Regions from separate parts of the Aeribacillus sp. FSL M8-0254 genome, predicted to be linked through region 1. Evidence: riboswitches for the same ligand, from Rfam matches in the RefSeq annotation. Region 1 holds a riboswitch; each other region holds the start of a gene.
What was found. Region 1 has a riboswitch for thiamine pyrophosphate ahead of thiC (phosphomethylpyrimidine synthase ThiC). Riboswitches for the same ligand answer to the same signal wherever they lie in the genome.

Region 1 (3,498 bases):
TAAGCAGCTATCAAAATTTTTATCGAAAGTGGATGAATATCATAAAAGTTTAGCTCCGATTGAACCAGCGGGATTGATCAAACGTTTAATGAATGAATAGGGGCTGTCTAATAAGTCGATTTTCCGGCTTATAGACGCCCCTTTAATGTTTTAGAAACGTTGATATATCAATGTTTATGATGTTTCGTTTTCAATGGATTTTGACTTTCTGGATAGCCCCATTAGTTTGAAAATTATTTATCGATAAAGGGATGACCCGCCCTCTATAAATTCTTTTGCTTTTTGCCTCAAACCTTCCTGAACGAAATCAGAATCACTTGAACCGGCCATTTTTCTTAAATTGTGGGAAATTTTCATCGAGCAAAATTTTGGACCGCACATAGAACAAAAATGGGCAATTTTCGCTCCTTCTGCCGGCAAAGTTTCGTCATGATATTCGCGTGCCCGTTCAGGATCGAGAGAAAGATTAAATTGGTCGTTCCAGCGGAATTCAAAACGGGCTTTTGATAAAGCATCATCCCTTATTTGGGCGCCTGGATGCCCTTTTGCCAAATCTGCGGCATGGGCTGCAATTTTATAAGCAACAACACCTTGGCGCACATCCTCTTTATTGGGAAGGCCTAAATGCTCTTTCGGAGTTACATAACATAGCATGGCCGTTCCGTACCAGCCGATCATGGCTGCCCCAATGGCTGACGTAATATGATCATAGCCGGGAGCAATATCGGTTGTTAATGGACCGAGGGTATAAAAAGGAGCCCCTTTGCAAATTTCATTTTCTAAATCAACATTTTCTTTAATTTTATGCATCGGAATGTGCCCAGGGCCTTCGATCATGACTTGGACATCATGTTTCCAGGCGATTTCCGTCAATTCACCGAGCGTTTTCAATTCGGCAAATTGCGCTTCATCATTGGCATCTCGAATAGATCCGGGACGCAAGCCGTCACCTAATGAAACGGCAATATCATATGTTTTTAAAATTTCGCAAATCTCTTCAAAATGAGTGTATAAAAAGTTTTCTTGATGATGCGCCATACACCACTGCGCCATGATCGAACCGCCGCGGGATACGATTCCGGTCGTCCGTTTGACGGTCAAAGGGATATAGCGAAGCAGCACGCCGGCATGTATAGTAAAATAATCGACCCCTTGTTCTGCTTGCTCAATTAATGTATCACGGTAAATTTCCCATGTTAACTCTTCAGCAACGCCATTTACTTTTTCGAGCGCTTGGTAAATCGGGACGGTTCCAACCGGCACGGGCGAGTTGCGGATGATAAATTCTCTTGTTGCATGAATATTTTTTCCTGTTGACAGGTCCATAATTGTGTCAGCGCCCCAGCGGATGGCCCAAAGCATCTTCTCAACTTCTTCTTCGATTGACGATGTTACAGCTGAATTGCCAATGTTGGCATTAATTTTTACATGAAAGTTCCGGCCGATGATCATCGGTTCACTTTCCGGGTGATTAATGTTGGACGGAATAATGGCCCTGCCGGCAGCGACTTCTTGACGAACGAATTCAGGATCCATGTTTTCACGAATCGCCACAAACTCCATCTCTGGGGTGATGATCCCCTTTTTTGCATAGTGCATTTGTGTAACGACAGCACCTTTTTTTGCTTTGAAAGGCTTTCGATGAAAAGGTGTGGCAATATTGTGATCTTCCCAATTGCGAAATCCATTATCTTCAGGCTTTACCTGGCGCCCATCATATTCTACAACATCATGACGGTCTAAAATCCACTGTTTGCGCACAGCCGGCAAACCTTTATGAATATCTGCCTGAAAATCAGGATCTGTATAGGGACCGCTCGTGTCATAAACCTTTACAGGTTCATTTTCAAACGTTCCCGCTTCCGTTTTCGTGGGAGTTAATTGAATTTCCCTCATCGGAACCCGAATATCGGGTCTTGACCCAGTCACATAAATTTTTTTGCTTGCTGGAAACTGCATGTTTTCGAAATAATGTTTCATTTTTCTCCTCCTCCATTTTTTTATCTGAAGATGTGCATAGAAAAATAGGAGGGGAGATGGGATGTGAAAAATAAAAACGGGTTCGCTTTAGCACGAACCCGATCAATTCAATATAGAAAAAGAAGGCAATACAAATACTCCCGCTACCTACTTCCCTACGCTGGCATCATCCAGATCAGGTTCAAAGGGTTGAAGAACTTCAGGCGCGTTCTTCTCTCAGTCCAGCTAATTGGACACCCCTAGTAGATGGTTATATATTTTTTTTAATAGTAACATAATATGAAAAATAATGAAAATATTTTTTCGTTTCATGATGTTTGTAGAATTGTTGATTTTTGAAACTTTCTGCACAATTGTCCGTAATAATATTAGGCAAAAAATAAGGGGGGAGAGGCCTGAAATCAAACAATAAGTTTTTCGCTATTTGCGCTCTGCTGCTCATCTTGTCGATTATTTGTGCGTCTTTTGATGCCAAATCAGCTGAAGGGAAAACCGTTTATTTTATTCCGATTGAAAATACAATTGAAAAAGGATTGGTGCATTTTATTAAACGATCCATCCAGGAGGCGGAAAAAGAAAAGGCGGATGTCATTGTTTTTGAATTGAACACTCCTGGAGGTGCTTTAGAGGCAGCGATAGAAATAGGCAAAATGATTATGGATACAGATATCAAAACAATCGCTTATGTCAATAAACATGCGATTTCCGCAGGGGCTTATATAGCATTAAGGGCTGATCAAATATATTACCATCCTGGCGGTACCATTGGGTCAGCGGCTGTCATTGACTCCAATGGCAATGCTGCAGAAGTAAAAGTGCAATCGTTTTGGAAAGCAGAGATGAGAAATGCTGCTGAGCTTCATGGCAGAGACCCTATGTTCGCTGAGGCGATGGTTGACAGCAGCTTGGATATGCCCGAATATGGTGCAGAAAAAGGAGAATTACTAACATTAACAGCAAAACAAGCGATGGAAGTCGGGTATGGTGAAGGCATCGCCAAAAGCCGGGCAGAGCTTTTGAAATCGATCGGAATGGAAGGTGCAAAAATCCAAGAGACTGAGGAGACGTTTGCTGAAAAAATAGCCCGTTTTGTAACAAACATGTATACCATTCCGATATTATTAACGATTAGCGGTTTAGGGTTTGTGTTAGAATTGTACACTCCTGGGTTTGGCATTCCTGGTTTTATTGGACTATTGGCACTGTTTTTGTTTTTCTTCGGTCATTTTATTGCAGGGCTTGCGGGATTGGAAACGGTTGTTTTGTTCGTGCTTGGGGTTCTGCTTATAATTGCAGAGTTGTTTGTTCCAGGAGGAATTATTGGAGCAATCGGTTTTCTTTCAGTCCTTTTAAGTTTATTTTTAGCAGCTGATCATATAGGACATATGGCGGTTTCTCTTTTTATTGCCGGTTCCATTTCGATATTCACAATATTCATTTTGTCAAAGGTGATTGGTAAGCGTATGAAATGGTTTAAAAAAATTATTTTAAATGATTCAATCAGCACGGAGAAAGGTT
Region 2 (3,498 bases), 1.2 Mb from region 1:
TAACGAAAGAGCAATTAATCGGTGAAAAACCAACATTAATCCATTTTTGGTCAATCAGCTGCCATTTGTGTAAAGAAGCAATGCCGAAAGTAAATGAGTTCCGCGATCAATATAAAGATAAACTGAACGTAGTAGCTGTTCATATGCCTCGCTCCGAAAAGGATTTAGATATTGATGATATTAAAAAAGTAGCGGAAGAACACGGGATTACGCAACCGATCTTTGTTGACAACGAACATAAATTAACCGATGCTTTTGAAAATCAATATGTACCTGCATATTATGTTTTTGACAAAAACGGCATTCTTCGCCACTTCCAAGCAGGAGGAAGCGGAATGAAAATGCTGGAAAAACGTGTTAATCGGGTGTTAGCGGAAACAGAAAACGCTGAATGATTCAACCATCTGCAAAACATTGCAGGTGGTTTTTCATTTTAGAAATACCTTTCCGGCTTTGAAAGGACTTGTTTTTATTGCTTCGAAGCTTTCAAAAGATAAGCATCTCCATTTACCATTCATCTGACATCCTTTTTCCAGCTCTCAATCCTAAAGAAATGATTCACATTCCAAATCACAACATGCTATAATAAATGATGCTAGTTTGAACAAAAAGGAGCATAGGTGGATGGCAAAACAATCACAAACTTTTTCCATTATGAATCTATTAAAGGTGCTTTTGGCTGTCATCGTTATCCTTTTCCTATTTTATTTGCTTGCGTTTAACGACGTCGTCGTGCGTTTTATATCTCTGCTATTAAATGGATGTTTAGTTGTTCTCGCCTTCCTTGTCTATCGGAAAATAGACTATATGATAAAGATGAAAGAAGAACGAAAAGAGCCTATTCAAACCGAAAAGCTGCCTGATGAAACAGAAATGGCGCGAAAAGAACAGCAATTAAATAAACTGGAGCTTGATAAAACGCAATTGTTGGAGGAGCTATTAACAAAAGCCGGTATCGAAGAGGAAGAAAAACAAAAGTACCGAGCCAAAATTAGAGAAAAAGAGGATGAAGCTTCAAAGCTTCAACAAGAGCTGGCATTCATGAAAGGCCGGATTGCCAACTTGATTTTAAAAAGAGATCCTGAGATCGAGCGGATTGTCCTGCTGCTTGATGCGGATTTTATATTAAATCATTCGTTAGTGGAAATTAATCAAAGGTTTCAGGAAATTAGCGGCAGTTTTTCTGAACAATCCATCGAGCATTTGAAAAAGGCTAATTATATTGATCAACATTTGCAATTTACTCGAATTGGTTATCGTGAATTATTAAAGACAGCAAAAAGGATCAATTAACCGTTAGCTTGTATTTTTCTATATTTTATGATTTAATGAAATTAAATGAAAATTTCATAATATTAACATACCACTAGGGGAGCCGAAAGGCTGAGAAAGGCGTGTGCCTTGACCCTTTGAACCTGATCTAGATCATACTAGCGTAGGGAAGTGGTGCAGTAATATCGAAACCTGTCTATGGGTTTTGTATATACTTGCCCGTTCCCTTATATTGGGAACGGGCTTTTTGCATTACAAGACTGGTTGGCAAACCATTTTTCAAAACAAAATGTTAAGAAAGGGGAGACAACGTGTTACAAACGCTATTTCAGCAAATTGATGAAAGGGAAGAAGAACTTCTGAATCTTCTAAAAACACTCGTATCGTTTGAAACGCCGAGCCCTCCGGCAAGAAATGCAAAAGAGGCTCAAAAGTATGTCGCCTCATATTTGGAAGACATCGGCTTTTCCATTGATCAATGGGATTTATATGAACAAGATCCAGTCGTAGTAGGAACGAAAAAAGGAAAAGATCCAGAATATTACCACAGTTTAATTATTAACGGGCATATTGATGTCGCTTCAATCGAAGAGGGAGAAGAATGGCTAACGCCTCCTTTTGAGGCAACGGTTAAAGGGGATTACATATACGGACGCGGTGTAGCGGATATGAAAGGGGGAATGGCTGCCAGTCTGTTTGCATTAAAGCTGCTGCAAGAAAACGGCATTGAGCCGGGAGGGGATATCATTTTTCAGTCCGTCGTCGGTGAAGAAGTAGGCGAAGCAGGAACAAAATCGTGCTGCGACCGGGGATATCGAGCTGATTTTGCCATCGTTGTCGATTCAAGCAACTGTGAAATACAAGGGCAAGGCGGGGTGATCACGGGCTGGATTACGATTGAAAGCCCCGAGACATTTCACGATGGCACGAGAAGACAAATGATTCATGCCGGCGGGAAGCTTTTTGGGGCAAGCGCGATTGAAAAAATGATGAAAATTATTGAAGGACTGCGAGAGCTTGAACAGCATTGGGCAGTGATGAAAACGAGCAAAGGCTTTCCGCCTGGTTCTGCCACAATTAATCCTGCAGTGATTGAAGGTGGAAGGCACGCCGCTTTTGTGGCCGATAAATGTTCCCTTTGGATTACCGTTCACTATTACCCGGAAGAGCATTATGTAGAGGTGATCCGGGAAATTGAAGAACATATCCATCATGTTGCAATGGCTGATCCATGGCTTCGGAAATATCCTCCGAAATTTAAATGGGGCGGCACATCGATGATTGAAGATCGAGGAGAAATTTTCCCAGCTTTTTCATATGACGAACATTCACTCGGAGTGAAAACATTACAAAAAGCACATAAACTGGCATTTAATGAGGAAGCAAAGCTGACGATGTCCCCTACTGTGACAGACGGCGGCTGGCTGAGTGAAGCGGGAATTCCCGTCGTTTTATATGGACCGGGCACGCTTGAAGATGCACACTCGGTGAATGAAAAGCTGTCCATCCCCCAATTAAAAACATTTACAAAATCGCTGATCGCGTTTTTATTTGATTGGTATCAGAAAAAACGATGACAATTACAAAAGCTGCGAAAGGGGTAATTCAAATGTTTACAGACCGATTGTATAAAACTGCAAAACCGATTTGGGAAGCGAGTTACCATCATCCGTTTGTTCAAGGAATCGGCAATGGGACGCTGGATATCGACAAATTTCGCTTTTTTATGGAGCAGGATTATCTTTATTTAATCGAATACTGCCGCCTGTTTGCCCTTGGAAGCTTAAAGGCTCACAATCTTCAAACAATGACAGTTTTTGCTGATCTTCTACATTCGACGTTAAAAGTGGAAATGGATTTGCATCGTCAATACGCTGAAAGAATAGGAATAGAGAAGGAAAAATTAGAACAAGTTCAGCCTGCTGCTACAACCGTTGCATATACGAGCTATATGTTAAATGTGTCGCAGCGAGGATCATTGGCAGAACTGGTTGCCGCAGTCCTTCCATGTACATGGAGCTATTATGAAATCGGCACACGCTTACATGAGATTCCTGGTGCCAGTGAACATGAGTTTTACGGCGAGTGGGTAAAAATGTACGCATCAACAGAATTCGGTGAATTGGCAAAATGGCTGAAAGATTTAATGAATGAGCTTGCAGAAGGAAAACGGGAAGAAGAATTGAAATGGCTGGAAGATATTTTTGTCACAACGAGCAAATACGA
Region 3 (3,498 bases), 590 kb from region 1:
GAAGAAACCGTGAAAACAACTGTGCACATGATCGAAGATTTCCTCATTCCGATTTTATCAAAGACGTCGTTTCATCATCCTCGTGAGTTGGTTGAATCGTTTCGTTTTATTCGCAGAAATTATATGGCAAAAGCGGCTTTGGAAGGTGCCGTGTGGGATCTATATGCAAAACAGCAAAATATACCTCTTTCACAAGCTCTCGGGGGAATGAAAAAAGAAGTTGAAGCTGGGGTGAGCATCGGTATTCAGCCGACAATAAAAGATTTAATCAGTCTTATTGAACAATATCAGGAGGAAGGATACAAGAGAGTAAAAATAAAGATTAAACCAGGTTGGGATATTGAAGTAGTTAAGGAAATACGGAAGCATTTTCCGAACTTGGATTTAATGGCTGATGCGAACAGTGCCTATACATTAAAAGATATAAATCATCTAAAACAATTGGATGAGTTTCAATTAATGATGATTGAGCAGCCTCTTGCGCACGATGATATTGTGGATCATAGCAAACTTCAAAAAGAATTGGAAACACCGATCTGTTTAGATGAAAGTATTTGTTCCTTAGAAGATGCTCGAAAGGCTGTTGAACTTCGAAGCTGCAAAATTATGAATATAAAAATCGGCCGTGTTGGCGGTTTGACAGAAGCAAAAAAAATCCATGATTTTTGCAAAGAGCAAAATGTTCCAGTTTGGTGCGGAGGGATGCTTGAATCAGGGATTGGACGGGCCCATAATATATCCCTAGCGACACTTGAACAATTCACACTGCCAGGAGATATATCCAGTTCATCTAAGTATTGGGAAGAAGATATTATTGAACCGGAAATATCGGTTTATAATGGAAAAATTGCCTTGCCTGATAGCCCGGGGATCGGTTTTCATGTAAGCCGTGAAAAATTAAAAAAATACACTGTTGAAACGAAAGTATTTACCCTATAAACAAAATAATCCTCTGCATGTTTTGCAGAGGATGATTTTGTTTATTTTACAACCAATCTTGGCGCCGCCATAATGAGAATAACAGTAACGACAGCGCATAATACAAAGGCTCCTATCATCGTAATGCCGTTTACGATCAAAGAATAAACGACCGCTGACATTCCTTCTGGTGCATATTCTCCGAAGAAAAAGACACCGCTGATAAAATGCCAAAAATAACGTGCAAAAGCTCCGATGAAGATGCCAAAGATGATGAAAACAAGAGCAGAGCTTTTCTTTCCATCTTTCAGCTTATTTTGGATAGTTTTACTGAAAAGACCGGCTAAACCGATAAAGGAAAAAGCTAGGAAATAGTCGATGAAACCTTGAACAGGCGTCAGGATGTATGCATCACCTAATACAATTTGCAATAATCCCCATAAAAGGCCGGAAATGAAGCCAATCTTTGCACCGGATCGAAACGATAATATGAGTACAGGCACCATGGCAATGGATATAGAAATGGCTGATGATAATTGAATGGAAGGGAGAAGATCAAGTATAACTGCCAATGCTGCAAAGATTGCTGCTTCTATTAATAGTAATAAACGATTTTTTTCCAAAAATAAAACCCCCTGTATATTATTTGCTATCAACAAATATCCATAAGGGGGAAAAAGGCTGTATCATGGATCAGTTACTTCCACATCCCTACGCTAGCATTAACTAACAGGTTCAAAGGGTCTGGACGAAATACCCGTCCACTCTCAGCATATAGCTCCCCTTGTGGATCTGTTGATATTCGAATCTTATGTCTATCATAATAGACTATAAGAAAATTGTCATTCTTTTTTCGCTATATTCAAATATTTAAACACGATAAAGCTGAAATGCAGCCTTTGGACAAAAAATAATGAAAAAAGGGCGTTTATAATAAGAACTTTTTTCAGAATGGGGGTTTTGATTTGAATCTTAATCGTGAGCGTTATGAAGTAGTGGATGTGGTGCGGGGGGCTGCGATATTTGGAATTTTACTTGTGAATATGGCGCATTTCAGCTATCCAGATGTATATTTATACCAAATAGGCAGCGAAAATTTTTTTACTGAAACATGGAGAACATGGGATTTTCTAACGAAAAATATTTTGGATATATTTGTACAAATGAAGTTTATTACAATGTTCTCATTATTGTTCGGATTTGGAATCATCATCATGGAGGAACGGGCTTTAGGAAACGGCAGGAACTTTGTTTCTATATATATACGCAGACTGGTGGTGCTTTTTGTATTTGGACTAATTCATTCATTTTTCATCTGGGATGGAGACATTTTAATGGATTATGCTGTGCTGGGGTTTCTTCTCCTTTTTTTCCGGAAGTGTTCCTGGAAAATCCTTTTGGTATGGACTGTATGTTTATTTAGTTTATATTTGCTCCTTATTGGTTTGATGACGGCTGTATCCAATGGTGAGGATGCTTTAGTCCAAAAAAGAGAGCAGGCTGCCTTACTGGAAGAGGAGGCAAGAAACGCAATCCATTCATATCAAAACGGAAGTTTTACTGATATTTTCCATCAGCGTATTCATGATCGGCTTTTTTACATGTCTATGTCTGGCATGTGGCCTTTTCAACCGCTTGTCTATTTATTAAACATGATCCCATATATCAGCATGTTTTTAGTTGGCATGATATTTGCGAAACAAAAGCTTTTTCAAGAACCGGAGAAGCATCGAAGGTTATTAACAGCCATCTGGTTTTTCGGGCTTATCATTGGGCTTCCGTTAAATATTTTTGCGGTCACCGCTGAAAATAGTTTTTACATGGTGTTCGGTGCACCATTTCTCATGTTGTTTTATGTGACCTCTCTCATATTTTTATATTTTCACCCAATCTGCCGGCAAATTGTTAAGAAGATTGCGCCTGTTGGACGCATGTCATTGACAAATTACATCATGCAATCTGTTATTTGTACATATATTTTTTATCATTACGGATTGGGATTGTACGGTAAAGTATACCCCTTCGCCGGTTTTTGGCTTGCACTCGCAATTTTTGCCGTGCAGCTTATCATCAGCCATATTTGGTTTAAATATTTTCAATTAGGTCCGTTGGAGTGGGTATGGAGAACAGCGATGTATTTCAAGCGCCAGCCTATTCGCATGAAAAAGGAAGTTTTGAAGCATAATAACAGATCAAGATGAATTGTAAAAATGTAGTTTCAAATCTCAGATTTTGAGTTTATGATAGCTCTTTCTTTTCGAAAATAATTTATAGTATGATGGAACAAAGGAGTGTCTAGGCAACATGTTTCTACAAGCAATTTTTATTTTTTTGCTGCAATTATTGTATGTACCAGTATTGACGATCCGAACTATTTTGTTAGTGAAAAATCAAACAAAGGCTGCTGCTGGTATAGGTTTGCTAGAAGCAGCGATTTATATTGTCGCTTTAGGAATAGTTTTTCAAGATTTATCTAATATTTACAATATTAGTGCATATATTATCGGTTTTGGTGCAGGGCTGTTGTTGGGCGGTGAACTGGAGAAAAAGCTGGCTTTTGGATATGTAACATACAATGTG
Region 4 (3,498 bases), 1.5 Mb from region 1:
TGGCTGTCATAGCCGACCTTGTCACCATGATTTTGCTGGCGGTTTTTGTCTCCTTAAACAGCGAAGGAGAAAGCAATACGTGGTTTCTGCTTCTTTTGTTTGCAGCAGGCGTACTGCTTTACTTCATTGGCAAAAGGTTTAAAAGTCGATCCTTTATTAAATCGATGTCAAAAGGAACGGTCCAAATTGGAACAAGGGCGGTTTTTACGTTAATAATAGTGCTTGTCAGTTTATCGGAAACGCTTGGGGCAGAAAATATTTTAGGCGCCTTCCTTGCGGGAGTTTTAGTCTCGCTTTTATCGCCTAATTCAGACTTGGTGCAAAAGCTAGATTCGTTTGGATACGGTTTTTTAATCCCGATCTTTTTTGTCATGGTAGGGGTGGAATTGGATTTATGGGAATTGATCAAAGATCCGAACCTTCTTTTGTTAATTACTTTGTTATTTCTCGCCCTCTTGATCTCAAAGTTTATTCCCGTTTTTGTGCTGAGAAAATGGTATGATACGAAAACAACGATTGCGGCGGCGTTCTTGTTGACTGCCACTTTATCATTAGTTATTGCGGCAGCGGAAATTGGACAGCGAATCGAACTGATTGATAAGCAAATGGCTGACGCATTAATAGTAGTTGCCGTGTTAACAAGCATTATCACGCCGATAGGATTTAAAAAATTATTCCCTAAAAAAATGGCGGTGCAGCCAAAAAAGAAAATTGCTTTTATTGGTGCAAATCAAATGACCCTTCCAGTCACAAGGGAATTGGATAAAAATTTGTATGAAGCAACCGTATATCATACACAGCAAGACAAAATTGAAAACGGGACTGCTCAATCGGTGTTTAAAATTGAAGTATTGAAAGACTATTCGATAGAATCATTGAATGAACACCACATAATGGAAGCTGATATAGTAATAGTGGCTACTGGGGATGAAGAAAGAAATGCGGAAATTGCGACATATGCAAAAGAATGCGGCGTAGAACAGGTCATCGCCTCCATTTCTTCCCCGGAGTTGGATCAAGCATTAAAAGAAAAGGGGATCAGCGTATTTTCCGTCATGCTGTCAACAAAAACGCTGCTCAGGGCTTTGATCGAATCGCCTGGCGTTATGCGGATCTTAACAAACCAAGACAACTCTCTTTATCAAATTAATATGAATAACCGAAAATATGATGGAATGAAGCTTCGATACTTTCCGTTTACGGGAGATTGTATCTTTGTCCGGATTTTTCGAGGTGAAGATTCCATTGTACCTCACGGCGATACCGAATTGAAAAAAGGGGACCGCTTGATTGTAACGGGTTCCCGCAAATATGTAAATGAGTTAAAAGATGAGCTGGAATTTAGCAAATAATATTTGCAAACAAAACAAATTGTGATAGCATGAAATTAGTATGAAAATTTAATAAGCATCCACTAGGGGAGCCTTTGGAAAGGCTGAGATTAAAGTGTTGACTTTAAGACCCTTTGAACCTGATCTGGATGATGCCAGCGTAGGGAAGTGGGAATTTGAAACATGTGTCTGATATTCCATTACCACTTTCCAGCAAGGAAGGTGGTTTTTTATTGTTTCCAGTCTCACCCTTGGACAGCTGCTTTCCAGTTTTGAACCTTGAAAGACGAGTGTGAGCGTCTTTCTCATGAAAGGAATGTACAATGTTGGAGCTTCATGCCGTAACAGACGGAACAAAAACAGTTAACGAGCTAATACGCATAATTTTGTCCATATCAGATCATGTTGATTACGTTCATATACGAGAAAAAAATAAAAGACCATGTGAGATCATTCATCTCGTAGAACAGCTTTTGGCAAACGGGATAAGGAGAGAACAGCTTGTTATCAACGATCGGCTCGATGTTGCGCTCCTAACAGGCATTCAAAATGTTCATCTTCCGGGAACCGGCCTGCCGGTAAAAAAAGTGAAAAGCGCTTTTCCGCAAATAAAAGCAGGCGTCAGCGTCCATTCATTAGATGAAGCGGTAAAAGCAGAAAAAGACGGAGCAGACTATTGTTTTTTCGGAAACGTTTTTGAAACGAACAGTAAAAAAGGACTTCCGGCAAAGGGAACAGATTTGCTCGGAAAAATTGTTGGACACGTCAATATTCCCATTATCGCCATTGGTGGGATCACGCCTGATAATATGCAAAAAGTTTTAGAAAAAAAAGCAAGCGGTATTGCCGTTATGTCCTATATCTTTTCTTCAAAAGATCCAGAGAGCGCTGCCAAACTTTTCAGGAAAGGAGAAACTTTTTAAAATGAACGTTTTTGATGTTGGAATCATCGGGGGAGGGGTCATCGGCCAAGGGATCGCCTATGAGCTATCAAAAGCAGGGCTGAAGACCGCCGTGTTTGAAAGCGGCGAAATCGGAGGTAAAGCGACATCCGCTGCAGCAGGAATGCTGGGTGCCCATTCTGAAAATGAAAAAAGAGACATATTTTTTGAGCTATGCTTAGAGAGCCGAAATTTATATCCGAGCCTTGCAAAAGAATTATTGGAGCAATCTGGTGTGGATATTGAGCTTGTGCAGGAAGGCATGTATCGGCTTGCATTTACTGAGGAAGAAGGCCGCTTTCTGCAATCGCTTGCAGATGAGAATGAACTAGAATGGCATTCAAGGGAAAACGTACTGGCAAATGAGCCACATGTTTCTGAAGACATTGCGGGAGCTCTTTGGCTTAAGCATGACGGCCAAGTGAAAGGTTCATCTGTTTGCTGCGCATATGCGAAAGGCGCTAGAAAATATGGTGCATCTATTTTTGAACAATGTCCTGTTTTCGACGTGATTAAAGAGGGAAAAGCATTCAAGCTTGTCACTTCCCAAGGAGTTTTTATATGTGGAAAAGTCGTCGTTTCAAGCGGAGTTTGGAGTGGCTTTTTCTTTGAAAAGCTGGGGCTGAGAAATCCAATGAAGCCCGTTAAAGGAGAATGCTTAGCCGTAAAACCGAAAAAACTGGTGATCAACAAAACAGTGTTTTACGAGCACTGTTATATCGTACCGAAAAAAGACGGCACCGTTATTATTGGAGCAACTTCTTATGAAAACGACTGGGATACGCATCCGACAGTCAAAGGAGTATCCGAATTAATGATAAAGGTTCAGAAAATTATGCCAGAAATCGGGTCTGAACCGGTCGTTAGTGCTTGGTCGTCGCTCAGGCCGCAAACAGCTGACGGCTGGCCGTATTTTGCCGAGCACCCGGAGCATGAGGGAATCTTTTTTGCGACCGGCCATTATCGAAACGGCATTCTTCTAGCGCCGATTACAAGCTTGATCGTAAAAGACATGATTTTGAAAACGAATCAATATGAGCGTTATGTTCATAGCTTTTCTTTAAACCGATTGCTTTCTGATGCGAAAGGGGGGTGATGAAACAGTGAAACTTCGCATTAACGGCCAGCAGATGGAAGTGGAGAATAGTGTTCGGAACATAGAAGATTTGCTGAACTTTTTTCAATTACAGGAAAGAATTGTTGTCATTGAACGAAATGGTGAAATT

Region 2: it holds a riboswitch for thiamine pyrophosphate, as region 1 does, so the genes downstream of both, NSQ44_RS07050 (acetylornithine deacetylase) here and thiC (phosphomethylpyrimidine synthase ThiC) in region 1, are expected to answer to the same signal.
Region 3: it holds a riboswitch for thiamine pyrophosphate, as region 1 does, so the genes downstream of both, thiT (energy-coupled thiamine transporter ThiT) here and thiC (phosphomethylpyrimidine synthase ThiC) in region 1, are expected to answer to the same signal.
Region 4: it holds a riboswitch for thiamine pyrophosphate, as region 1 does, so the genes downstream of both, tenI (thiazole tautomerase TenI) here and thiC (phosphomethylpyrimidine synthase ThiC) in region 1, are expected to answer to the same signal.

What each region holds. Positions count from the first base shown of each region.
Region 1 covers NZ_JBBOZY010000001.1:2,658,203-2,661,700, reverse strand. Annotated here, with positions in the region: gene NSQ44_RS12935 (MGDG synthase family glycosyltransferase) at 1-100, shown strand, start outside; gene thiC (phosphomethylpyrimidine synthase ThiC) at 238-1,980, opposite strand; TPP riboswitch at 2,116-2,231, opposite strand; gene NSQ44_RS12925 (NfeD family protein) at 2,424-3,498, shown strand, end outside.
Region 2 covers NZ_JBBOZY010000001.1:1,446,463-1,449,960, forward strand. Annotated here, with positions in the region: gene NSQ44_RS07040 (TlpA family protein disulfide reductase) at 1-395, shown strand, start outside; gene NSQ44_RS07045 (hypothetical protein) at 625-1,293, shown strand; TPP riboswitch at 1,359-1,459, shown strand; gene NSQ44_RS07050 (acetylornithine deacetylase) at 1,584-2,849, shown strand; gene tenA (thiaminase II) at 2,882-3,498, shown strand, end outside.
Region 3 covers NZ_JBBOZY010000001.1:3,248,692-3,252,189, reverse strand. Annotated here, with positions in the region: gene menC (o-succinylbenzoate synthase) at 1-939, shown strand, start outside; gene thiT (energy-coupled thiamine transporter ThiT) at 981-1,541, opposite strand; TPP riboswitch at 1,610-1,713, opposite strand; gene NSQ44_RS15805 (DUF418 domain-containing protein) at 1,884-3,119, shown strand; gene NSQ44_RS15800 (DUF2179 domain-containing protein) at 3,223-3,498, shown strand, end outside.
Region 4 covers NZ_JBBOZY010000001.1:1,111,883-1,115,380, forward strand. Annotated here, with positions in the region: gene NSQ44_RS05480 (monovalent cation:proton antiporter family protein) at 1-1,352, shown strand, start outside; TPP riboswitch at 1,407-1,515, shown strand; gene tenI (thiazole tautomerase TenI) at 1,655-2,254, shown strand; gene thiO (glycine oxidase ThiO) at 2,256-3,368, shown strand; gene thiS (sulfur carrier protein ThiS) at 3,376-3,498, shown strand, end outside.